4 regions of the Sphingobium sp. CFD-2 genome follow, and region 1 is predicted to be linked to each of the others. Evidence: predicted binding sites of a transcription regulator. Region 1 holds the regulator's gene; each other region holds the start of a gene.
The links. Region 1 encodes LexA, which represses DNA repair genes until DNA is damaged. Its sites were predicted from a motif close to GTTCCNCNCTTGTTCT; they were not measured.

Region 1 (5,861 bases):
GCGGCCAAGCGGACCGCCGACCTCATCCCGCTCTGCCACCCGATTCCGCTCAGTTCGGTCAGCATCGACCTCGATCTCGACGGCAGCGGCGTGACCGTGACGGCGACCGCGAAGACCGCCGGTCAGACCGGCGTGGAAATGGAGGCGCTGACCGCCGCGTCGGTCGCGTTGCTGACGGTCTATGACATGGCCAAGGCGCTGGACAAGGGCATGATCATCAGCGACGTGCGCCTGCTGGCCAAGAGCGGCGGCAAGTCCGGCGACTGGACGGCTGGGGACGGGCCGGCGTCATGAGCCTGCTTCCGGTCGCGGAGGCGCAGAGCCGCCTGATGGCGCTGGCAAGGCCGCTGCCGACGGAGCATATGCCCATTCCCGCCTGCGCCGGACGCTGGCTGAAGGAAGATGTCGTTGCGCTGCGTGATCAGCCCTGGGCCGATCTTTCCGCCATGGACGGCTATGCCCTGCGCGCCGCTGAATGGCCCGGGCCATGGCAGGTCGCCGCCGAAAGCGCGGCGGGGGGCCCGCCGCCTCCGCCCCTCGAACCCCGCCAGGCCTGCCGCATCTTCACCGGCGCGCCCTTGCCGCAGGGCGCCGACAGCATCCTGATTCAGGAAAACGCCGCGCGCGAGGGGGACATGCTGCGCGGACTGGAGGAGGCGCTGACGAAGGGCCGCCATGTGCGTCCGGCCGGTTCCGACTTCCGCAAGGACGGCCTTTTGCTGAAGGCCGGCAGCGCATTGGGGGCGGCGCAGATCGCGCTCGCCGTGTTGGGCGGGCATGGGACGCTGCCCGTATCGCGGCGGGCCCGGGTCGCCCTGCTCTCGACAGGCAACGAACTCGTGCCCCCCGGTGCGCCGACGCAGCCCGGCCAGCTTCCCTCCTCCAACGCGCCCATGCTGGCCGCCCTGCTCGCCGGCCTTTCCTGCGATGTCATCGATATGGGGATCGTGCCGGACGATCTCCCCGGCATGATCCAGGCCTTTGCCCACGCCAGCCAGGCGGACATCATCGTTTCGACCGGCGGCGCATCGGTGGGCGATCACGACATCGTCCGCCCGGCTTTCGTCCAGGCCGGGGGCTCGCTCGATTTCTGGAAAATCCGCATGCGTCCGGGCAAGCCGTTGATGGCGGGGACATTGGGTTCCGTCGTCTTCCTGGGCCTGCCGGGCAATCCGGTATCAGCCTTCGTGACGGCGACGCTGTTCCTGTTGCCGCTGGTCCGCAACATGATGGGCGCGGCATCGCCCCTGCCCCGCACCGCGCCGGCGACGCTCGCCGCGCCGCTGCCCGCCACGGGGGAACGCGACGATTACCTTCGCGCCTTCCGCACGGAAGCGGGCATCGTTTCCGTGACATCGCAGGACAGCGCCGCCACCGCGGCCATGGCGATGGCCGACTGCCTCATCCTGCGACCTGCCGGCTCTGCTCCGGCCGCCGCCGGCGATCCCGTCACGGTTCTTCCCCTCGCATAAGGAAAGGGGCCGCCGCGCGACCCCTTCCAATGCAGTCCTGACGGATGGCGGCGATGTCAGCCATGCTGGACCGCCGCCGTTCCTTCAGCGCTGCTGCTTGCCGGGCGACTTGTCCTGACGGCGTTCATCGCCCATCTGGCCCTGCCGGTCTTCCTGCTGCTGCTGGCGTCCACCCTGGCTGGAGCGGTCGCCGCCCTGCTGGTCGCGACGTTGACCGCCGCCCTGGTTGTTCTGGTTGGCCATCTTTCTCTCCTATTCACCTTCTTCGTGGAAGGCAGGCGTTAAACGGCCTGCGGCCTTCCGCGTTCCAGCAAAAGCGCCCAACGGTTAGGCGCTTGACTTGCCCCGTTCCGTTTCCTATGCGTTCTCCATCCGTTCCAAGGAGGGCAAGGCGAGATGTTGACACCCAAGCAACAGGAATTGCTGAGCTTCATTCAGACCCGGCTGGAGGAGGGAGGCGTATCCCCCTCTTTCGAGGAGATGAAGGAAGCGCTGGACCTGCGGTCCAAATCCGGCATCCACCGCCTGATCAATGCGTTGGAGGAACGCGGCTTCATCCGCCGCCTGCCCAATCGCGCCCGCGCACTGGAAGTGCTCAAACTGCCCGATGCCATGCATCGCGCTCCCAAGGTCGTCGTGCCTGCCAAGCCGCCGCTGACGCCCGGTCCAGCGGCCAGCAGGCCCCCGGTCGCCGCCAACGACATATTGGAGATTCCGCTGCACGGCCGGATCGCGGCGGGCGTGCCGATCGAGGCGCTGGAGGGGCAGAACATGCTTTCCGTTCCCGCCGCGCTGCTGGGCACCGGGGATCATTATGCGCTGGAAGTGGCGGGGGATTCAATGGTCGAAGCGGGCATTCTGGACGGCGATTTCGCGCTTATCCAGCGCACCGACGTCGCGCGCGAGGGGCAGATCGTGGTCGCCCTGATCGACGAAAATGAAGCGACGCTGAAATATTTCCGGCGTGAGGGTCCGAAGGTCCGGCTCGATCCCGCCAACAGCGCCTATGAACCGCAGATCTACGACCCTCGGCAGGTCCGCATCCAGGGCAAGCTGGCAGGGTTGCTGCGCCGCTATAACTGATGCTTCCTGTATTCGCGCGGCCGGCTGGAAGGCCGCGCGACCCAGGGGTGCTCATCATGCCACGCCTTCGCGCTGCGCATGGTGCCATGGTCCAGATCGATGGTCAGGCCACCCGTCCTGGCGAGGAAGCGTCGATCCACCTTCAGCCAGCGTGGGCGACAGGCGCCCTGCAGGCGGCGGTCGCTGACGACGATGTCTGAATAGGCGCAATCCCGCGCCAGTATCGCATTATCGATCCTCACGCTGCTTCGCGTCAGCAACAGGTTCCAGTTCCGGCCCCCTCCCTTCAGGCGAACGGCGCATAGATCGGGAGAACAGCGAGCCTGGGGCAGCGCCGTCAATGCCTGCAAGGTACCGTCATAACCCGCGCTTTCCGCCATGACGTCGCGCGCATAGCCGCCGGCGCGAGCCCGCAGCATCGCCATGCCGCCATCGGCAGTGCGCACCGCGACATGCCGGCCGTCCCCGCTTATCAATATGGCGGGCATCGGGCTGGTCAGCACCATCATGACGCCGGTGGTCACGGGCATCAGACCCGCCCAGCGCCACCGGCTTCGCCATAGCAGGCACCACAGCATGCCCAGCAGCATCAGGCCGAACACTACGCCCGACTGGGCGGGCGCCAGAACCACCGCCCAAGGGCTGGATGCCACGCCATGGGCAATCAGCAACAGCAGGTCGATCGATCGCGCGGCAAGCCACCAGAAGGGCGCACCCCACCCGCCTAGGTCCAACAGCAAGGCCGTCGCCTCCAGCGGCATGACCACCAGCGTCGTAAGCGGTATGGCCACCAGATTGGCGATCGATCCCAACATGCCCGCCTTGTGGAAATGGAACAGCGCGATCGGCGCCAGCACCAGCTCCACGACCAGGCCGGTCGCCAGCATGCCCGCAAGATTGCGCCCGATCCGGCGCCATACCCCTTCGTCACGCGGCGCGAGAAAGGCGCGGAAGGCCGGATGCTCGCCTAGCGACACCAGGGCTATCACAGCCGCGAAGCTCATCTGGAAGCTCGGCCCCACCAGTGCTTCTGGCCAGAGGATCAGCACCACCAGCGCCCCCGCCGCCACGAGCCTGAGCGTGATCGCGTCCCGCCCCATCGCCAGTCCGCCCAGCACAAGCAGGGCAGCGACGCAGGATCGCACGGTCGGCACCTCTGCGCCGGTCAGAAGCGTATAGCCGATGCCCGCCAGAGCGCCGCCGCCCGCGGCCAGCAGCATCAGCGGCCAGTCGAGAGCCGCCCGGCGGCTGAGCGCCATCAGCCGCATCAACAGGAAGATCACCGCAGCGATCAGGGCCGTGACATGCAGACCGCTGATCGACAGCAGATGCGCAAGGCCGCTCCGCCGCATCGCCTCCGCATCTGCCTGCGCGATCGCGCCCTGATCGCCGGTGGCCAGGGCAGCGGCGATGCCGGCGCCCTGTCCCGGAACGCGCTCCAGGATATGCTCGAACAGACGCGCCCTCAACCGGGGGCCGGCCGTGGCCGGCCGCAGGACCGTGACCGGCGGCAGCACACGCCCGGTCGCGCCGACGCCCTCGAAATAGGCGCGCCGCGCAAAATCATAGCCGCCCGGCAGGCTGGGCGGCGCAGGCGGCATCAGCCTTGTGCGGAAGGCTATGATGGCTCCCTCCCCGACGCCCGGCGGCATCGACGCATCGTCAAGATTGACGCGCACCAGGGGCGGCAGGGCAGGCACGCCGACAGGCCGGACCAGCACGCGACTCATGTGCTGCGCGGGCAGCCTTTCGACCGACCGGACCTCCCCCTTCAGCGAGATGAAGGCCGGGCGGTCGAGGGGCGGCGATCCGACGATCGTCGCTTTCCCCCAGACCAGCAGGCACCCGGCACAGGCAAGAATGCCACCGACGACGATCGCCTGACGCACCCGGCCACCGGGCGGCAAAAGCAGCGCGGCGCAGGCAACCGCAAGCGTCACGCAGCAAAAGGCCAGCCATTCCAGCCGATTAGGCAGAAGGAACCAGGCCGCGATTCCCGCAGCCAGGGCGACCGGAACCCATAGCGGCAACCGTTCGCGCTCCTCCTCCAGCCACAGCTCCACGCCGCGCCAAATCCGCGCTGCTTTCCCCCGGGCCGAACTGACAACGGAGGTTTGTCGTGGCTCGAAAGCCATGCTAGGGGGCGTCGCGATCATGGATGGGTCGGGTGGTATCCGGGCGAATGGCAGGGAATGAAACGGTGAGTGCTACAGGTTCGAACAAGCAGGTAGTAACCCGTTTTGCGCCGTCGCCTACCGGTTTTCTTCACATCGGCGGCGCGCGCACCGCGCTATTCAACTGGCTGTTCGCGCGTCATCACGGCGGCAAGTTCCTGCTGCGGATCGAGGACACCGACCGGGCCCGCTCCACCGAGGAAGCGGTCGCCGCGATCTTCGACGGGCTGGAATGGCTGGGGCTGGGCGGCGACGAACCGGCGGTTTTCCAGTTCGAGCGCACGCCGCGCCATGCCGAAGTGGCGAACCAGATGCTCGCCTCCGGCCATGCCTATCGCTGCTATGCGACACCCGAGGAACTGGCGGAACTGCGCGAGCGGCAGCGCGCCGCCAAGCAGCCGATGCGCTATGACGGGCGGTGGCGGGACCGCGATCCCTCCGAAGCCCCGGAAGGCGCGCCCTTCGTCATCCGCCTGAAAGCGCCGCGCGAAGGCGAGACGGTGATCGAGGACGCCGTGCAGGGCCGCGTCGTCGTCCAGAATGCGGAGCTGGACGACATGATCCTGCTGCGTTCGGACGGCACGCCCACCTATATGCTGGCGGTGGTGGTCGACGACCATGACATGGGCGTCACCCATGTCATTCGCGGCGACGACCATCTCAACAATGCGTTCCGCCAGCTAGGCATCATAAAGGCGATGAATTGGGAAGAGCCCATCTACGCCCATATCCCGCTGATCCATGGGGCCGACGGCGCGAAGCTGTCCAAGCGGCACGGCGCGCTTGGCGTCGATGCCTATCGCGACGAGTTGGGCATGCTGCCCGAAGCGGTGTTCAACTATCTGCTGCGACTCGGCTGGGGCCATGGCGACGAGGAGATCATCTCCCGCGAGCGTGCGGTGGAACTCTTTGATATTTCAGGTGTCGGCCGCTCACCCTCTCGCTTCGACATCAAGAAGCTGGAGAATCTGAACGGCCATTATCTGCGCGAGGCGGATGACGCACGCCTTGCCGCGCTGGTCGCGCCAAGGGTTGCGGCGAGGTTGAACATCGACCTGCCGGAGGATGGCGAGAAACGGCTTGCAGAGGCCATGCCGTCGCTCAAGCCGCGCGCCAGGACACTTAACGAAAT
Region 2 (5,861 bases), 1.2 Mb from region 1:
TCGTCCCAGCGGACCTTCTTCCCGTCCTGATCGGTCAGGGTGAAGGGCGCGCCGATGCTGGCCCCGTGCAGATCCCCCTGGGCGCTTTCATCGCCGCTTGATGCATTGCCCCCGGCCCCCATATTACAGGCTGCCAGCAGGGCGGTCAGCGGCAGGGCGAGCGAAATCAGCGCTTTGTTCATGGCGCCGCCAGCCATGCCCTGCTATGGCCCGATTTGCAAATTCCAACGGGGCTATGGACATAATGACAGGACGTTTTCCGGCTTGGATGGGCCTTGGCCGTGCCGCCGCTCTGGCCCTGGCGCTGCTGTCGCCGGTCGCGGCGCAGGCGCAGTTTTCCGACAATTACAATTTTCTGAAGGCGGTCAAGGACGCCGACGGGCAGAAGGTGACCGACCTGATCCAGAAGCCGGGATCGACCGTCATCAACAGCCGCGACGTGACGACCGGCGACACCGCGCTGCACCTGGTCGTCGCCCGGCGGGACAATACATGGCTGACCTTCCTGCTCGCCAAGGGCGCGAACCCGAACCTGACCGACAAAAACGGCAACACGCCGCTGATGGACGCGGTGCAGGCCCGGTTCGAGGAAGGCGTGCGCAGCCTGCTGACCTATAATGCGCAGGTGGACAAGGCGAATGGCAGCGGCGAGACGCCGCTGATCCGGGCGGTGCAGCTTCGCGACGTGGCGCTGGTCCGGCTGCTGGTCGCGCAAGGCGCCAATCCCGACAAGCGCGACACGATCGCCGGCATGTCGGCGCGGGACTATGCGGAGCGCGACGCCAGGACGCCGGGGCTGGTGGAAGCGCTGAGCGCTGCGAAGACGAAGACAGCACCCAAGGGACCGGTGCAGGGGCCGGTGTTCTGATTTTTTCCTGAAGCGAACATCAGACGATGCGTGTTCCTGCGCAGGAGCACGTATCGCTTAAGGGAAATGTCGCGGGAGACTATCCGTCCCCTCGTCGATCTCCACGCAGATCAGACTACCACCCCAGTTCCGCGGCATGATCCGGGTCCGCCAGCGCCGTCAGCCGCCTGGCCGCCCGTCTAGCAAAGCGCAGCGTTTCCGCCTTGCGCCGCGCGGCCGCCAGCGGCTCCATGGGTGCGGGGCGCACCAGTTCGGCGTCATATTGGTCCGCGACGATCAATCCCGTCCGTCCCGGCCATAGCGCCTCGCTCTCGAACAGCGACAGGTCGAAGCCCGACGGCACGGCCCAGAAATAGCGGTCGCAATAATCGAAATAGTCGGGCCATTTCATGTCGCCCAACAGGTCGGCGCGGCTGCACTTGATCTCCACGATGGTGATCCGACCCGCCCCGTCCAGCGCCATGATGTCGGCGCGCCGGCCATTGGGCAGCGGCACTTCCAATATCCCGCTCATGTCATGGCGGAAGAACAGGCGCAGCGTGCCCCGCGCCACGGCCAGAGCCGTGCCGTCCGTGAGGGGCGAACAACTGTCGGAAAGATCGGATTCCATGTCCGGTTCTTAGAACAGGAAGGGAACAAAAGGAAAGGGCCGATTCAGGATCGCCCGAACCGGCCCTTCTTCACCCCCTGCGCGCCCGGCGCGAAAACGGTCAGCGATAGAAGACGTGATTGTCTATCGCGGCGAGCTGGCGCTTGCCCCAGCCGGGCGAAACCCGACGGGCGTGGAAATAGAGCGCACCCTCTGCCTTGCTGTCCCAGCTATCGTCCATCGCGATCTGGGCGATGGCGACGGCCTCGCGCCAGCTTTCGCTGCCCAGGCGGATCGACGGCATGCCATTGCCGCGCACGAAGCTGAACTGGCCGGGCTGATAGACGACGCCGCACAGGCTATCGGCAAAGCGGCCGGACCGGGCGCGATTGATGATGACGCGGGCAACGGCCAACTGGCCTTCCAGGCTTTCGCCCTTGGATTCGAAATAGACGGCGCCGGCCAGGCACTTCATGTCGCCGGAAACATCCTCGGCCGCGCCCTGCGCGTCCACGAGGGCGGCGAGATTGTCGGCCTTCACATCGGCGCTGTCGGAAAGGGGAGCCAGCGGCTGCACGACTTCGCGCGGCGCGGCGAAAGTGACGGCGGGCGTGGCGCCGGCCGGAGCTGCATTCAGCTCATTGCTTCCCGGAAGGGAAAGGACCGACGGAGCCGCCTCGGAAGCGCTCGACATGTCGGCCGCGGTAACCGCCGCTGTGGCGGAAAGGGAAAATGCCGCGAAGATCGCAGCCTTCAGACGAAAACTCATTACAGCTCAAAATCGTGCGGTTCTTGGCCGGGAACGTCAAAAAACCCCTAAAACACGACGTTCGGCCGCCCCCCGTCTGCGTGTTTACCGCATCCGCCCCCCATGGACGAAAACCGGCAACCTGCGCGTTGAAAGCGTCGGAGGCCTGTGCCCGCGCGCGGAAAATGAGTCAACGATCAACAGATCGTTTCAGCGGCGAACCGTTCCGCATCCGCGATGTCGAGTTCGATGACCCACAGATCGGGGTCCGATCCGCGCCGGCGCGCAAGATATTGAGCCATGGCCTCGGCCCCCTTTTCCGGGTCCGGGCCGCAGCGGGTGAGGCGATAGCCGCCCGCATAATCAGGAACGCGTTCGAACAGTCCCTGTTCCCGGCCATTTTCCAGCGCCTGGAGCAGGATCACGCCGCTGACGGCATCGCCCTTCACCAGCACCGTGGCAAAGCCGCCCGCCGCGGCGCAGCGGCGCATCAGGACACCGACCAGCATGGCGCTGGTCAGCCGCGCGTCGGATGGGTCAGCCGGCATAGCCCGGCAGGGAGGAGAGGGGGAATTGCGACCGCATGAAGGTGCCGGTGCCGCGCCCGACCTCCTCGCCGTCGGCGTCGATCAGGCTGGCCTCCGCCACATAGACGCGCCGCTTTCCGCTGATCCAGCGCCCTTCGGCCCGAATCCGGCCCGGCCCGATCGGGCGGGTGAACAGCAGGTTGAAGCTGGTGGTCAGCAGGAAGCGATCGCTGACCAGGCTGTTGGCCGCGTAGAAGGCCGCATCGTCCAGCATCTTGAAATAGACCGTGCCGTGCACCGCGCCGGCCGCATGGAACTGCGTCTCGTCCACGTCGAAATGGATGATCGACCGGCCTTCTTCCGGAATCGTCAGTTCCGACCGGAACAGCCGGTTGATCGGTGCGGAACGGTAGAGGGACTCCAGCGCCCGGAAATGCGCCTGCTCCCCGCTGGGCAAGGCGCTGGCGGCGGAACCCGGATCAGGCAGCGTCACGCGCCTCGCCACCGGCGAGCAGGGCATGGAGCGCCGCCGTCGACTTGGCGCCGCGCAGCCGGGCGATCTGCCCCTCGTCACGCAGGTAGCGCGAAACGCGGGCCAGGGTCTTCAGATGTTCGGCGCCGGAATCCACCGGAGAGAGCAGCGCGAAGACGATGTCCACCGGCGCTTCGTCCACAGCGTCGAAAGGAACCGCCGGATCGAGCAGCACCACCACCCCGCACATTTTCTGGAGGCCGGGAATCTTCGCATGGGGAATCGCAACTCCGCCGCCAAAGCCGGTCGAGCCCAATTTCTCACGCTCCAGCAGCGCCTCCGCCACCGGATCGGCAGCCAAGCCGTAGGCCTGCGCAGCCAAGGCCGCAACCTTCTGAAACAACTGCTTCTTGCCGTTCACCGAAAGGGCGGTGCCCAATGCATCCGGTGCGACGATATCATTGAAATGAACCATGCCGAATCCCAGCCGAGCCGCGCCCAGCCTCGGAAAAATGACGCAATGCCCGGATCTTTAAAGTCCGGCCCCATAGGCCGCCAGCGGATCGAGGTCAACCGGCGGCCGGGGGAAGGCGATCAGCCCAGGCGGGGCTCTACCCAGCCGATGGTCCCGTCCTGCCGCCGATAGACCATGTTGTACGCCGCCGTTCCGGCATTGACGAACAGCAGCGCATTGGTGTTGCGCAGGTCGAGCATCATCACCGCGTCCGACACGCTGGCTTCGGGAATGTCGACCCGGGTTTCCGCCACGATCAGCGGCGCTTCGGCCGGTTCCTCTTCATCGGCCGGGGACGCGAAAATCGTGTAGCCGGCGCCGTCCAGTTCATCGGCGCCATATCCATTGGCCCGGCTGGCCTCCGCCGCCGCGGCCTGCGCGCTGCGGTCCTTCAGGCGGCGCAGATAGCGGCGCAACTGCTTCTCGATCCGTTCGGCCGCCTGATCGAAGGCAGGATGCGCCTCCTGCGCCTCTCCGGCGCCCTTCAGGATCAGTCCGGTCATGACATGGCAGACGATGTCGCAATGGAAGGCGCCGTGCGGGGCTGGCCGGAATGTGACCTGGGCGGAAAGCGCGCGGGAGAAATATTTCTCGGCCATGGCCTCCAGACGGGTCCAGACATGCTGCTTGAGCGCGTCACCCGTATCGACCTGATGCCCGGAAACACGAATATCCATATGCCTTCTCCTTATTCTTGCCGGACCGCCCGGGATTGGCGACCCGGTTGGCGTGGAGGCCGTGAAGGCAGCCCATCCCGAAGGGACAGCCGTAATCAGGCCTCCTCAAGCCAGAGCGGCTTGTCCAGCGTCGCGACGAACGCTGCATGCCGCTCCAGCTCCTCCGCGCTTGCCGCAAAGACACGCGCGGGACGAACAGGGCGAACCGCGACTTCCGCCGCAAGTTCCATATTTACAACGAGTTTCTCTTCCTCCTGTGCAAGACCGAGGCCGATCTGACGGCCGCCGGTCAGTTCGATGTAAAGCTGGGCCAGCAATTCGGCGTCGAGCAGCGCGCCATGCTTGATGCGATGGCTGCGGTCGATGCCGTAGCGGGTGCAGAGCGCGTCGAGGCTGTGCTTGGCGCCGGGGTGAAGCTGCCGGGCGATGGCGACGGTGTCGATCATCCGCTCCATCGACACTTCCGGCAGCTTGCACAGCTTCAGTTCGTGATTGAGGAAGCCGAAGTCGAAGCGCGCATTATGGGCGACCAGATGGCTGTCCTCCAGAAAGGCGAGCAGTTCCTCCACCCCATGGGAAAATAGCGGCTTGTCCTTCAGAAAAGCGTCGGACAGGCCGTGCACCGCCTCGGCCGCGATCGGCATCGACCGCTGCGGATTATAATAAGCGTGGAAGGTGCGGCCCGTGGGAACCCGGTTGAGGAGTTCGATGCATCCGATCTCGACCAGGCGATCGCCGGAGGCTGGGTCGAATCCCGTCGTTTCGGTGTCGAAAATGATCTCGCGCATCGCCCTCTACAACGACTCTTGCCGGCCAACCTCGCCGGCCCCCTCTTATCGGCCTGTCTTCGCACCAAGGCAAGCGACCAAGCGGCGAACCTGGAAGCGGGTCTCAGCGAAGGTCGTGCCCGTATGGATGATATAGTCGGCCCGCCGCCGCTTTTCAGCATCGGGTGTTTGCAGATGGACAATCCGGCGAAATTTTGCAGCGGTCATGCCGGGCCGGGCCAGAACCCGCTTGCGCTGCTTCCAGGCAGGGGCGGTGACCACGATGACGCCGGCCAGCCGGCGATGGCCATGGGTTTCGAACAGCAGCGGAATGTCCAGCACGACGAACCGGCGCGATCGGTTCCGTTGCAGAAAGGCCTTGCGGCTCTGCTGCACGGCGGGATGGACGATGGCTTCCAGCGCCTTCAATTCCTGGGGATGACCGAAGACCGCCGCGCCCAGCTTCGCCCGGTCGACGCCCTTGGGACCGGTCGTGCCGGGAAAGCGCGCCTCTATCGCCGGCAGCAACGCGCCGCCCGGCCCCTGCAGGCGATGCACCTCCGCATCGGCGTCGAACAGGGGAACGCCTTCCCGCCGCAACATGGCCGCGACGGCGGACTTCCCCATGCCGATGGAGCCGGTGAGACCGTAGATCTTCATCCCATCATCTTCATGAATCTCAGGCGGCGAGCAGCAAGG
Region 3 (5,861 bases), 1.7 Mb from region 1:
CCCGCTTCCTTGCGCGCCTCCAGCAAAGCAGCGCGCATCCGTTCGGGCCAGCGCTTGCGCGCGACATGGGCGCGGACCACCCCGGCGACGCTATTGCGGTCGGCTATGCCCAGGCCCACAAGCCCCTGGGCGATGGCGCGCGCCACCATGTCCTGCGGATGGGATGCGCCGCGCAGGAAGGAGAAATTGGTCGCCGCCACCAGCTCGGCAAAGGGAGGCGCCTCTGCCGGCCCGATCGGCGGAGATTCGCCGCGCGACCCGCGCCGCCCCTTTTCCCGCGCGGCCTCCAGCGCATTCAGTTCACGCCGGTCGATGGATTTGGGCCTGGACGGGTCTGGACCCTTGCCGTGGCGCTTCATGCGAACAGGCCATGGATGTACCAGCCGGGATGTTCCGCTTCGGAGCCGTAAAGCCCGTTGCGGAATATCCAGTAGCGCCGCCCGCGCGCATCCTCGACCCGGTAATAGTCGCGGGTCAGCCCCACGCTCTCGCCCTCCAGCGCGCCGTCCCTGGCCGTCCACCATTCGGGCGCGATGCGTTCGGGGCCTTCATAGCGCGTCACTTCATGCAATGCCTTGCGCCAGCGGAAGCGATGGGGCGGACCATCGGGCACCTCGGCCACCACGTCGATCGGCTGCGGCGGATCGAACAGATGCAGCGGGCGCATGGGCGGCTCCCCCTCCTGCCCCTCTTGCGGCCAGTTCATGGGGGCGCGGCTTTCCACGGCGGGCAGGGCAAGCTGGGCCTGTTCGGGGATATGGCTGTCCTTCGGGTGAAGCCGCTGGATGCGAGCCCGGCCTGCCCGAATCGACAGCCGGTCGACCAGAGCCGCGACGCTTTCCTCGCGACGCGCCTCTCCTCCTTCCAGCGCCAGTTGCGTCGGCGTCATCGGCTCCGCCTGCGGCACGGTGAGGCGCAGCATGTCGAAGCCGAAACCGGGATCGAGCGGATCGGACAGCGCATCGATCCGTTCCTGCACCAGCCGCATGATAGCGGGCGCGTCCCGCACCGGCAGGCTGGTTTCCACCCGCAAGGGAAAGGCAAGGCCGTCGCTGCGGAAGAACAGCGCCTCGAACCGTCGACCGCCTTGCCCGCGTTCGCTGAGCCGCTCCCCCGCCTCGGCCGCCATCTCCTCCAGCGTCCGGAGGGCAAAGGCGGTGCTGCCCATCGGCTCGGCAAAACGCCGCTCGATCCGGATCGCGGGACGCGACCGCCGGGGTGCAAGAGGCCGCCTCCCCAATCCCAGCAAAGCGTGCAGCGCGTCCACCGCCGCCTCACCGAAGCGCGACGCCAGAACCGCCGCCGGCCGCGCCGCCAGATCGCCCACGGTCCGCAGTCCCGCGCGGCGCAACGCCACCGCGCTTTCATCCTCCAGCCGCAACGCCTCGACCGGCAGGCGGCGCAGCGCCGCATCCTCGTCCGCCGCCGCGCCCACCGGAAAACGGCACAGCGCATGCGCACCCTCCGCCGTTCCGGCAAGGGCATGGCGCACCCGCATGCCATGACGCTCCAGCCGTTCGGCCGCCTCGCGCGCCAGCATCCCCTCCCCGCCCCAAAGATGCGCGCAGCCGGTAATGTCGAGCATCAGACCGAAGGGTGAATCCAGCGCCGCAACCGGCGTGTAGCGGGAACAACCGTCGCAGAGCCGCTCCAGCCAGTCCTGATCGCCATGGGGATCGGCATCGAACACGCGCAGGTCCGGTTCCCGCGCACGCGCATCGGCCAGCGTCATGCCCGGCGTCAGGCCCAGCGCGAGAGCGTCGGCGTCGAGCGTCGCCAGCCGCATCGCGCCGCGCACCTGTTCGACGACGGCTGCGGGACCTTCGCCCTGCGCCCAGAGATCAGGCCGCGCGATCCGAAGCCGGTCGATCGGCAGGAACGGAAACCACAGCGCCAGATAGCGGCGCTTGCCCATCGCGTCCTCCGCCCTCCCGTCCGCTGCCATCCTGTCCAAGGCCATGGCGTTCATCGCGCCCACCTCCACTTCCTTCAAACATGCCCCGGCCATTGTCCCAGACCAGCCGCCAGCCGAGCCCGTCCCGTCCCGCCCGCCGTCGCAACAGGCCAAGGTCGAAGGCGCTTCTGCCCGGCCCGTTTCCCGGCACGGGCAGAGAGGGCGCCGCCGCAATGCGCCAGCGCGTGTCCGCCGCGCTAGGCACCGGATCGCCGCCCACCCGCAGCAGGAAAGCGGTGACGCCGGACGACTCCGCCGCCAGCGCCAGCCGCCGGCTGGCTGTCAGGTCGAGCAAGGGCGCCGGCCCGCGCAATTCCACCACCAGTGCGCCCAAAGCGGGGCATCGCAGCGCGTCGACCGCCGCTCGCAGCAGCATGGCGTCATCGGCCATCGCGCCGATCAGCAACCGGGCGGGATCGATGCCCAATGCGGCCAGTCCGGGGCCATAGGGCATGCCCCCCGCCCGGCCCGCCGCCATCGTGCGCAGCCAGAGCAGGGGCGCCTCCCCCGCCGCCAGCCGCGCGAGGATCAGGGCCAGCCCAGCCCCCGCCCCCCCTTCCTCTGTCGCGGCGAAGAATTCATGCACCCGACCCCGCGCCAGACCGCCGTCCAGCGCCAGGTCGAGCGGCGCATAGCCGGTTTCCACCCGCGCATGGGGCTGGGAGGCTGGAACGCCCTCCAGCAATGCGATATGCCGCCTGAGGGCGGCGAGGGTCTTCACCGACTCAGCCATATATTCGTTCCCTGTTTGTTCTTTTCGCCGCAATGGCAGGCGCTGTCAATCGACCGTGAAGGCCCGAGCCGGAAAAGGCGCTGGCGACGCTCGCACCCCGCAATTTCCCAAACGCTTCCCCCGTCAGCGCTTTTTCTGTAAGTTGTCGCGGCGGGTGTTACCGAGGCGACTCGAAATGCCGGACTGAAAGGCTGCGAGCGCCTGCCAATGTGGGAGAGGGCTTGTGCCGGTTGCGGTAGCCATCGCCATGCTCGTGGTCGGTTCGGTCGCCTTTCACCTGTTCAGTCCATGGTGGCGCACGCCCATCGCCTCCAATTGGGGATCGATCGATTCCGCGCTCGACGTGACGCTCTGGATATGCGGGGCGGCCTTTGTCGGGCTGAACCTGTTCCTTGCCTGGGCGCTGGTCAAATATCGCCATCGCCCCGGCCATCGCGCCCATTATGAGCCAGAAAACCCTTCGCTGGAAAGGCGGCTGACATTCTGGACCGCCATCGGCATCGCCGGCATGTTGGCGCCGGGGCTCGCGGCCTGGGGCAAATATGTCTCGGTGCCGAAAGAAGCCACCGTCATCGAGGCGGTCGGCCAGCAATGGCAATGGTCCTTCCGCTATCCCGGTCCGGATGGCGTGCTGGGCGCGGCGGGGGTGAAATATATCACCCCCGACAATGGGCTGGGCCTCGATCCGCTCGACCCGTTCGGCCGGGATGACATATTGGTGGAAAGCGGCGACCTTCATCTGCCGGTCGGCAAGCCGGTGAAGATCGTGCTGCGCTCCAAGGACGTGCTGCACGACTTCTATGTGCCTGAATTCCGGGCCAAGATGGACCTTGTACCCGGCATCGTCACCTATTTCTGGTTGACCCCGACCAAGACGGGCACGTTCGACATCCTCTGCGTCGAACTGTGCGGCACCGGCCACCATGCGATGCGCGGCAAGGTGGTGGTGGAGACGCCCCAGGCCTTCGCGCAATGGCAGGCGCAGCAGAGCAGCTTCGGACAGATTCTGGCGGAGGCGCCGCCGGCCGCCATGTCGATCCTGCTGATCAAGGCCAATGCCTGTATCGTCCCTGCCTCCTGGAGCATTCGCTGATGGCTACCACCCTGGCCGACGACCTGCGCCCGCTGCATCATCCGCATAGCTGGGTCACCAAATATGTCTGGAGCCAGGATCATAAGGTCATCGCCGTCCAATATAGCGTGACGGCCATTTCCATCGGGCTGGTGGCGCTGGTGTTGTCGGCGCTGATGCGGTTGCAGCTTGGGTTTCCGGGGGCTTTTCCGGCGATCCAGCCTGATAATTATCTGCAATTCGTGTCGATGCACGGCATGATCATGGTGGTCTATCTGCTGACGGCGCTGCTGCTCGGGGGCTTCGGCAATTATCTGATCCCGCTGATGATCGGGGCGCGGGACATGGTGTTTCCCTTCGTCAACATGCTGAGCTTCTGGTTCTATCTGCTGTCGGTGATTGTGCTGGTGGCGGGATTCTTCGTGCCGGGCGGGCCGAGCGGGGCGGGGTGGACGCTCTATCCGCCGCAGGCGATCAGCGAGGGGACGCCGGGGCATCAATGGGGCATCGTGACCATGCTGGTCAGCCTCGCCATCTTCGTCGCGGCCTTCACCATGGGCGGGCTGAATTATGTGACCACGGTGTTGCAGGCGCGGACCAAGGGCATGACGCTGATGCGGATGCCGCTGTCGGTGTGGGGGATTTTCACGGCGTCCGTGATGGGCCTGCTCGCCTTTCCGGCTTTGTTCGTCGCGGCGATCATGATGCTGTTCGATCATCTGGCGGGCACCAGCTTCTTCATGCCGACGATGCAATCCATGGGGGCCATCACCCCGACGCAGGGCGGCAGTCCCCTCCTCTTCCAGCATCTCTTCTGGTTCTTCGGCCATCCCGAAGTCTATATCGTCGCCCTGCCCGCCTTCGGCATCGTGTCGGACCTGATCAGCGTCCATGCGCGGCGGAATATCTTCGGTTATCGCATGATGGTGTGGGCGATCGTGATCATCGGGGCGCTGAGCTTCCTGGTATGGGCGCATCATATGTATGTGAGCGGCATGAATCCCTATTTCGGGTTCTTCTTCGCCACGTCGACTTTGATCATCGCCATTCCGACGGCGATCAAGGTCTATAACTGGCTGCTGACCCTGTGGCGCGGCGACATCCATTTGCGGGTGCCGATGCTGTTCGCCATCGCCTTCATCTTCACCTTCATCCACGGCGGGCTGTCGGGGCTGTTTCTGGGCAATGTCAGTGTCGATGTGCCGTTGTCCGACACTTTCTTTGTCGTCGCGCATTTCCATATGGTGATGGGCGTGTCTCCGGTTCTGGTGATATTCGGCGCCATCTATCACTGGTATCCCAAGATATTCGGCAGGATGTGGAACGAAACTTTGGGGAAGCTCCATTTCTGGATCACTTTCCTGGGCGTCTATGCGATCTTCCTGCCGATGCATTATCTGGGGATTCTGGGGGTTCCGCGCCGTTATTACGCTCTGGGCGAGACGGCCTTCATCCCGCAATCGGTGCATCTCGCCAATGCGTGGATCAGCATTGCGGCGCTGGTCGTGTTCGCCGCGCAGGGGCTGTTCTTCTTCAACATGATCTGGAGCCTGTTCCGGGGGCCTCGCGCCGATCCCAATCCCTGGGGCGCGGCCAGCCTGGAATGGCTGACGCCCGACACGCCGCCGGCGCATGGCAATTGGGGGCCGCATCTGCCGGTCGTCTATCGCTGGGCCTATGATTATAGCGTGCCGGGCGCGGCGCGGGACTTCATTCCCCAGACGGAACCCCAAGCGGAACAGCGGGCATGACCATCCTCGCGCGCCTCACCGAAAAGAGCTGGGAGCCGGGCCCGCAGCCGGTGGAGCGGGATCGGCCGTCGGCGGGGGCGGTGGGGATGGTCGCCTATTTCGGCGTGGCCATGGTGATGTTCTCGCTGCTGCTGGCGGCCTATCTGATGCGCATGGGGCTGCATGCGGGCGCGGAGCATGTCCATGACTGGAAGCCGATGCCCGATCCGCCGCTGCTGTGGATCAATACGCTGGTGCTGGCGGCGAGCAGCGTCGCCTGGGAAGTGGCGCGGAGAGAACGGGCCGCGCGCGCGGCAATTGCCGGATCGGCGATGGGGGTGCTGTTCCTTGTTGGGCAATTGTTGCTCTGGC
Region 4 (5,861 bases), 630 kb from region 1:
CGCGCTGGACATTGGCGAAGGGATCGGCCCGCTCCGACCAGTTGGCGCGCCAGAGCGAGGCGCCGCCGGACATGCTGCTTTCCTCCTCCACATGTTCGGGAGGCAATTCCCCGACGAAGCGCGAAGGGATGGAGCTGGTCCACTGGCCATAGATGCGGCGGTTGGCGGCGTGCAGGATGACGCAGGACTTCCTCGCCCGCGTGATCGCGACATAGGCGAGGCGGCGTTCCTCCTCCAGGCTGTTGAGGCCGCCTTCGTCGAGCGCGCGCTGGGAGGGGAAGATGCCTTCTTCCCACCCCGCGAGGAAGACCGTGTCGAACTCCAGCCCCTTGGCGGCGTGGATGGTCATGATCGTGACCTTGCGCTCGTCCTGTTGCGCCTCATTGTCCATGACGAGGCTTACATGCTCCAGGAATGCGCCCAGCGTCTCATATTCCTCCATGGCGCGGGTCAGTTCGTTGAGGTTCTCCAGCCTTCCCGCGCTTTCGGCGGTGCGTTCGGCCTGGAGCATGGCGGTGTAGCCGCTTTCGTCCAATATCTGTCGGGCCAGTTCGGCATGGGGAAGTTGCACCGCGCGGTCCCGCCAGCGGGCGAGATCGCCGATGAAGGCGCCGAGGCTGCGGCGGGCCTGCGGCGTCATCTCGTCCGTGTCGAGGATTCGCGCGGCGGCGAGGGCAAGCGGAACGCCCTCCGCCCGGGCAAGCCGATGCAGCTTTTCCACGGCCTTGTCGCCCAGGCCGCGCTTGGGGACGTTGACGATCCGTTCGAACGCCAGGTCATCGGCGGGCTGATTGACCAGGCGAAGATAGGCGAGAGCGTCCCGAATCTCGGCGCGTTCATAGAAGCGGAAGCCGCCCACGATGCGATAAGGCAGGCCGATCTGGATGAAGCGGTCTTCGAACTCGCGCGTCTGGTGCTGGGCCCGGACGAGGATGGCGACCCCCTCCAGCGATTGGCCGCTGCGTTCGATCGATTCGATCTCGTCGCCCACGCGCCGCGCTTCCTCCGGCCCGTCCCAGACGCCGATGATGCGGACCTTCTCGCCCACGTCGATGTCGGTCCAGAGCGTCTTGCCCAGGCGATTGCCATTTTCCGCGATCACTCCTGACGCAGCGCCCAATATATGGGGTGTCGAGCGATAATTCTGTTCCAGCCGGACGATCTTCGCGCCGGGAAAATCCTTTTCGAACCGCAGGATATTGGCGACTTCCGCCCCCCGCCATGAATAGATAGACTGGTCGTCGTCTCCCACGCAGCAGATGTTCTTGCGCTGCTGGGCGAGCAGGCGCAGCCACAGATACTGGCTGCTGTTGGTGTCCTGATATTCGTCCACCATGATATAGCGGAAGCGCTGCTGATAGCTTTCCAGCACGTCCCGATGGCGTTTCAGGATCGTCAGAACATGCAGCAGCAAGTCCCCGAAATCGCAGGCATTCACGTCCCGAAGACGCGCCTGATAAGCGGCGTAGAGCTTCTGCCCCTTTCCGTTGGCATAGCCCTCGCTCTCGCCGGCGCCGATTTCCTCCGGCGTCAGCCCCTTGTTCTTCCACTGGTCGATGAGGCCGGCGAGCTGGCGTGCGGGCCAGCGCTTCTCGTCGATTCCCTCCGCCTGGATGAGCTGCTTCATCAGGCGAAGCTGATCGTCCGTGTCGAGGATGGTGAAATTGGATTGCAGCCCCACCAGTTCGGCGTGGCGGCGCAGCATCTTCGCGGCGATGGCGTGGAAGGTGCCCAGCCAGGGCATGCCTTCGACGGCGGGGCCGATCATCCGGCCGACGCGCTCCCGCATTTCGCGCGCCGCCTTGTTGGTGAAGGTGACTGCGAGGATTTCCGAAGGATAGGCCCGACGGGTGGCGATCAGATGGGCGAGGCGAGCGGTGAGCGCCGCCGTCTTGCCCGTGCCGGCGCCTGCAAGCACCAGCACCGGCCCCTCGGTCGTGAGCACGGCCTCCCGCTGGGGTTCGTTCAGCCCCTGGAGATAGGCGGGATCGTCGGGGGAGGGGGCGGGCAGAGTCATGCGCTATCAACTAGGGTGCCGGGCGGGAAGCGGCAAGGGCGGGCGGCCCTTGCACCGTTGCTCCTTCTATGAGAACAAAAGGCGAATCGTGCAAGGAGTAAAGGCCATGTTCTCGGGGCGGTGCCAATGCGGGGCGATCCATTACGAAGCGCAGGGCGAGCCGGCCTATAGCGCGCTGTGCCATTGTTCGGATTGCCGGAAAAGCGCGGGCGCGCCGATGGTGGGCTGGGCCCTGTTCCCTGAAGAACAGGTGACGGTGACGGGTCGGCCGGTGGCATACCGGTCCTCCGACAATGTGACGCGGGAATTTTGCGGAACCTGCGGTACGGGCCTTTTCTACCGCAATGCCGCCGTGTTCCCCGGCATGATCGACATCCAGACCGGAACGCTGGACGACCAGTCGAACCTGCCGCCAGCCATCCACGTCCAATTTGCCGAGGCCGCGCCATGGATGGAGGGCGCGCATCAACTGCCCAAGTTCCAGCGCTACCCCGAGGCCTGAGGCCGACAGGCAGGATCGTCTGGCGGCGCATCCGCAACGGCTCGTCGCCCGGGCCGGAACGCAGGCATCGCGCATCCGGTTCTTTGTTCAGCCCAAACGGCAGAACGGGGCGAGAACAAAGGAAAGGATGATCCCGATGAAATCGATCCTGTTGGCAGGTGCGGCCATATTGGCCTTCGGCACCGGCGTTACCGGCATTGCGATCGCGCAGGACATGCCGGCTTCGGCGCAGCCGCCCGTCGCCGATACGCCGCCTCCGCCCGAGCAGGGCGCGACTCCTGCGACGCCGGCGACCCCCGCCGAACCGGGAGCGACGCCAGCCAGCCCGGCCACTCCGGCGACGCCCGCGACGCCGCCCCCAGCCGCCGATCCCAATGCTGGGCAGCCGACCGGAGCCGTGCCGCCGGACACGGGCATGCAACCGGCTCCTGCCGGCGTTCCGCGTGATCCGTCCGCTCCCGTCGGAACCTCAGCCAATCCCGCGACCGTGGGTGGCAATATGACGCCGCCGCCGACCGAGCAGAAGGATTATCCGCTGTGCAGCAGGACCGTGCAGGATAGCTGCATCAACCGGAGCGAAGCGCCCAAATCCATGCGCAAGCGGCGTTGATGCTTGCAAGACCGGGCATGGCGGCGATCATGGCTGCCAGCCCGGTCCAGCTACGCCGCCGGTCAGGCTGTGCCGATCGAGCACCGTCAGCAAGGTCGCCGGGGCTGCTCCCGATATGCCGGGTCGCAGGCTGGGTGCAATGCGCAGCCGCGGCGATGGTCCATGGTCATGTCCGTCGCGCCATCACTTCACCCAATCCGCCTGGACTATTCGGCGCGCTCCGTTGCGCGCAGCAGCGTCAGTCGAGCCTTTCCCACGTCACGGGTCGTCTCCACGGTAAAGCCCTTTACCGCCACATCCTCGCGCCGGTCGGTTTCGATGCTGATCCAGCTTGCGGGCCCGGTCCAGCCCAGGCGGCTCAGCTTGTCCAGCGCCACCATGCCAGCGCCGCTCTGATAGGGCGGATCCATGAAGATGAGGTCCAGGGGCTCGCTTGCCGGACCCAGCGACAGGACGCTGCTCTGGCGGATGTCGGGGCGGATGCCCAGCCTGTCGCCATTGGCTCGGATCGCGTCCAGCGCCGCGCGGTCCTGTTCCACGAAGATGCAGCTTGCCGCGCCGCGCGAGAGCGCTTCGAACCCCAGAGCGCCCGAGCCCGCGAAGAAATCGCCAACGCTCAGCCCCTCGAAGGAGCCGATCCGGCTCAGCAGCATGGAAAACAGGGTTTCCCGGGTGCGGTCCGCCGTAGGGCGTGTTGCGTCGCTCTTGGGGGCGGTAAGGGGGCGACCCCGCCATTGGCCTGCAATTATTCTCATGGGCTGGCTCGTTCCAGAAAAGAAGGGCCCCTCGACAGGCTCAGGGCGAACGGAGGGGGTCAGGGTTTCCCAAGGCTCTTGCGGAAGACGACCAGATCGTGCTGCCGCACTTCCTCGACCGCGCCGGATGCCAGCTCGCCCAGATGGAAGGGGCCGTAGCTGGTGCGGATCAACCGGTTCACCTGAAGCCCCAGATGTTCGAGCACGCGGCGGACTTCGCGGTTCTTGCCTTCGGTCAGCGTCATTTCGATCCACTGGTTGCGGCCGGTGCGGCGTTCCAGATTGGCCTCGATCCGGCCATAGCGTATGCCGTCTATCTCCAGCCCGTCGAACAGGTCCTCCAGCTGGTTCTGACTGACTTCACCGAAGGCGCGGGCGCGGTAGGTGCGCGGGACGCCGGTGGAGGGCAGCTCCATCTGCCGCTTGAACTCCCCATCGGTGGTGAGCAGCAGCAGGCCTTCGGTCGTCATGTCGAGCCGTCCGATCGGCATGACGCGCGGCAGGTCGGCGGGCAGCTTGTCATAAATGGTCGGACGGCCGCGGGGGTCGCGTTCGGTCGTCAGGAAACCCGCCGGCTTGTGGAAGAGGAACAGGCGCGCAGGTGCCGGTGCGGCGACCGGATTCCCGTCGACCGCGACGCCGTGCAGCGAAGTGAGGAGGGTGGCGGGGGTCGACACCGCTTCGCCGTCGAGCGTGATCCGCCCCTCCTCGATCATCCGCTCGATCTCCCGCCGGGAGGCGACGCCTGCGCGGGCGAGCAATTTGGCGATGCGCTGCGGTTCGTTCTTGCCGCTGGCGGCGGCGGCAGCGCGGGCAGGATGGGGATTGGCGGGATTGGCGGGCGCCGTCCTGGTCTTCTTGACGGGCGGGCGGGCCGGGCGTGATGCCGGCGCCGGTTTGGCGCCCGTCGGACGCCTGGGACCACCGGAGCCCGGCCGACGGGGCGGCCCAGATTTTTTCGGCGGTTCCACGGAAGAGTTCCTTTTCAAAACAGGGTGGCCTTCCCATATCCGGAAGGCCGGGAAATTGACGAATGGTGCTGTCCTTGCGCCCATGCGCCGGGACGATGGGAAACCCCTTCGGGGCCTTGCACGTTGGTCGGGTGAATGGCGCAAATGGGGCGGATCGGCAAATGTTTTTCGGGCTGGTAAAAGGGGAAGCCGAAGCGCGGGGGCGGCGCAAGGCCATACGCAGCGTGCTGGTGGTCGAGGACGAACCGCTGGTCGCCTTCGACAATGAGCATGTGCTGGAAATGGCCGGCTATCGCGTGGCCGCGACCGTCGACGAATATGCCCATGCAGTCACCATCATGCAGGAGGAAAGCGTCGATCTGGTGATCGCGGACGTGACCCTGCATGGGGAGAAGACCGGCATCGATCTTGCGCGCTTTGCGGCGGGCAGAGGCGTGGCGGTGTTGTTCGTGACGGGGGCCTGCCCTGTCGACGCGCGGGAAATGGCCCTGGGATGCCTGGCCAAGCCCTATGCGCCGCGCGATCTGCTGGCGGCGATCGATGTCGTGGATGCCCTGCTTCGGGGAAAGGCATTGCCCCGTTTTCCCGACGGTCTTCACCTGTTCGAGGACGCCGCCTGATCCGGGCCCGATATAAGATTGCCGGACGGCTTGCCTCCACCGCATTTGCCCATATGGTGGCCCGGATAATCATTCCCGGGGGCGCACCAATTTATGACCGACATCGCGAAGGGCTCGGCCAACTGGCTGGATGCGGTGAAGCCCTATGTGCAGAAGGCGCCTTTGGGGGCATTTTTTCTCGGCATATCGTCGGGCTTTCCCTATGCGATGATCGGTGCGACGCTGACCACCCGGCTGGCGCAGGACGGCATCGACAAGAAGGCCGTGACAGCCTTCACCCTTGCCTTCCTGGTCTATAATCTCAAATGGCTGTGGGCCTGGGTCGTCGACGGCGTTCGGTTGCCGGTCATCGGCCGGCTGGGGCAGCGGGTGAGCTGGCTGCTGGT

Region 2: a site for LexA is predicted at 1,490-1,505, ahead of LDB29_RS16990 (MmcB family DNA repair protein). Genes of this name have one in related genera too.
Region 3: a site for LexA is predicted at 2,694-2,709, ahead of LDB29_RS10965 (ImuA family protein). Genes of this name have one in related genera too.
Region 4: a site for LexA is predicted at 2,089-2,104, ahead of LDB29_RS05610 (ATP-dependent helicase). Genes of this name have one in related genera too.

What each region holds. Positions count from the first base shown of each region.
Region 1 covers NZ_CP084405.1:539,569-545,429, reverse strand. The annotation lists gene moaC (cyclic pyranopterin monophosphate synthase MoaC) at 1-294, shown strand, start outside; gene glp (gephyrin-like molybdotransferase Glp) at 291-1,472, shown strand; gene LDB29_RS02570 (hypothetical protein) at 1,557-1,715, opposite strand; gene lexA (transcriptional repressor LexA) at 1,869-2,555, shown strand; gene LDB29_RS02560 (ComEC/Rec2 family competence protein) at 2,546-4,690, opposite strand; gene gltX (glutamate--tRNA ligase) at 4,738-5,861, shown strand, end outside.
Region 2 covers NZ_CP084405.1:3,435,174-3,441,034, forward strand. The annotation lists gene LDB29_RS16980 (SCO family protein) at 1-197, opposite strand, end outside; gene LDB29_RS16985 (ankyrin repeat domain-containing protein) at 245-868, shown strand; gene LDB29_RS16990 (MmcB family DNA repair protein) at 984-1,478, opposite strand; gene LDB29_RS16995 (cell wall hydrolase) at 1,579-2,226, opposite strand; gene LDB29_RS17000 (DUF1491 family protein) at 2,403-2,753, opposite strand; gene LDB29_RS17005 (PaaI family thioesterase) at 2,743-3,252, opposite strand; gene LDB29_RS17010 (PTS sugar transporter subunit IIA) at 3,212-3,679, opposite strand; gene hpf (ribosome hibernation-promoting factor, HPF/YfiA family) at 3,799-4,395, opposite strand; gene dnaQ (DNA polymerase III subunit epsilon) at 4,491-5,183, opposite strand; gene coaE (dephospho-CoA kinase) at 5,229-5,822, opposite strand; gene LDB29_RS17030 (shikimate dehydrogenase) at 5,842-5,861, opposite strand, start outside.
Region 3 covers NZ_CP084405.1:2,232,620-2,238,480, forward strand. The annotation lists gene LDB29_RS10955 (error-prone DNA polymerase) at 1-359, opposite strand, end outside; gene LDB29_RS10960 (DNA polymerase Y family protein) at 356-1,945, opposite strand; gene LDB29_RS10965 (ImuA family protein) at 1,842-2,687, opposite strand; gene LDB29_RS10970 (cytochrome c oxidase subunit II) at 2,911-3,780, shown strand; gene LDB29_RS10975 (cbb3-type cytochrome c oxidase subunit I) at 3,780-5,510, shown strand; gene LDB29_RS10980 (cytochrome c oxidase subunit 3) at 5,507-5,861, shown strand, end outside.
Region 4 covers NZ_CP084405.1:1,166,820-1,172,680, forward strand. The annotation lists gene LDB29_RS05610 (ATP-dependent helicase) at 1-2,017, opposite strand, end outside; gene LDB29_RS05615 (GFA family protein) at 2,124-2,519, shown strand; gene LDB29_RS05620 (hypothetical protein) at 2,656-3,129, shown strand; gene rsmD (16S rRNA (guanine(966)-N(2))-methyltransferase RsmD) at 3,336-3,884, opposite strand; gene LDB29_RS05630 (pseudouridine synthase) at 3,944-4,855, opposite strand; gene LDB29_RS05635 (response regulator) at 5,017-5,475, shown strand; gene LDB29_RS05640 (MFS transporter) at 5,569-5,861, shown strand, end outside.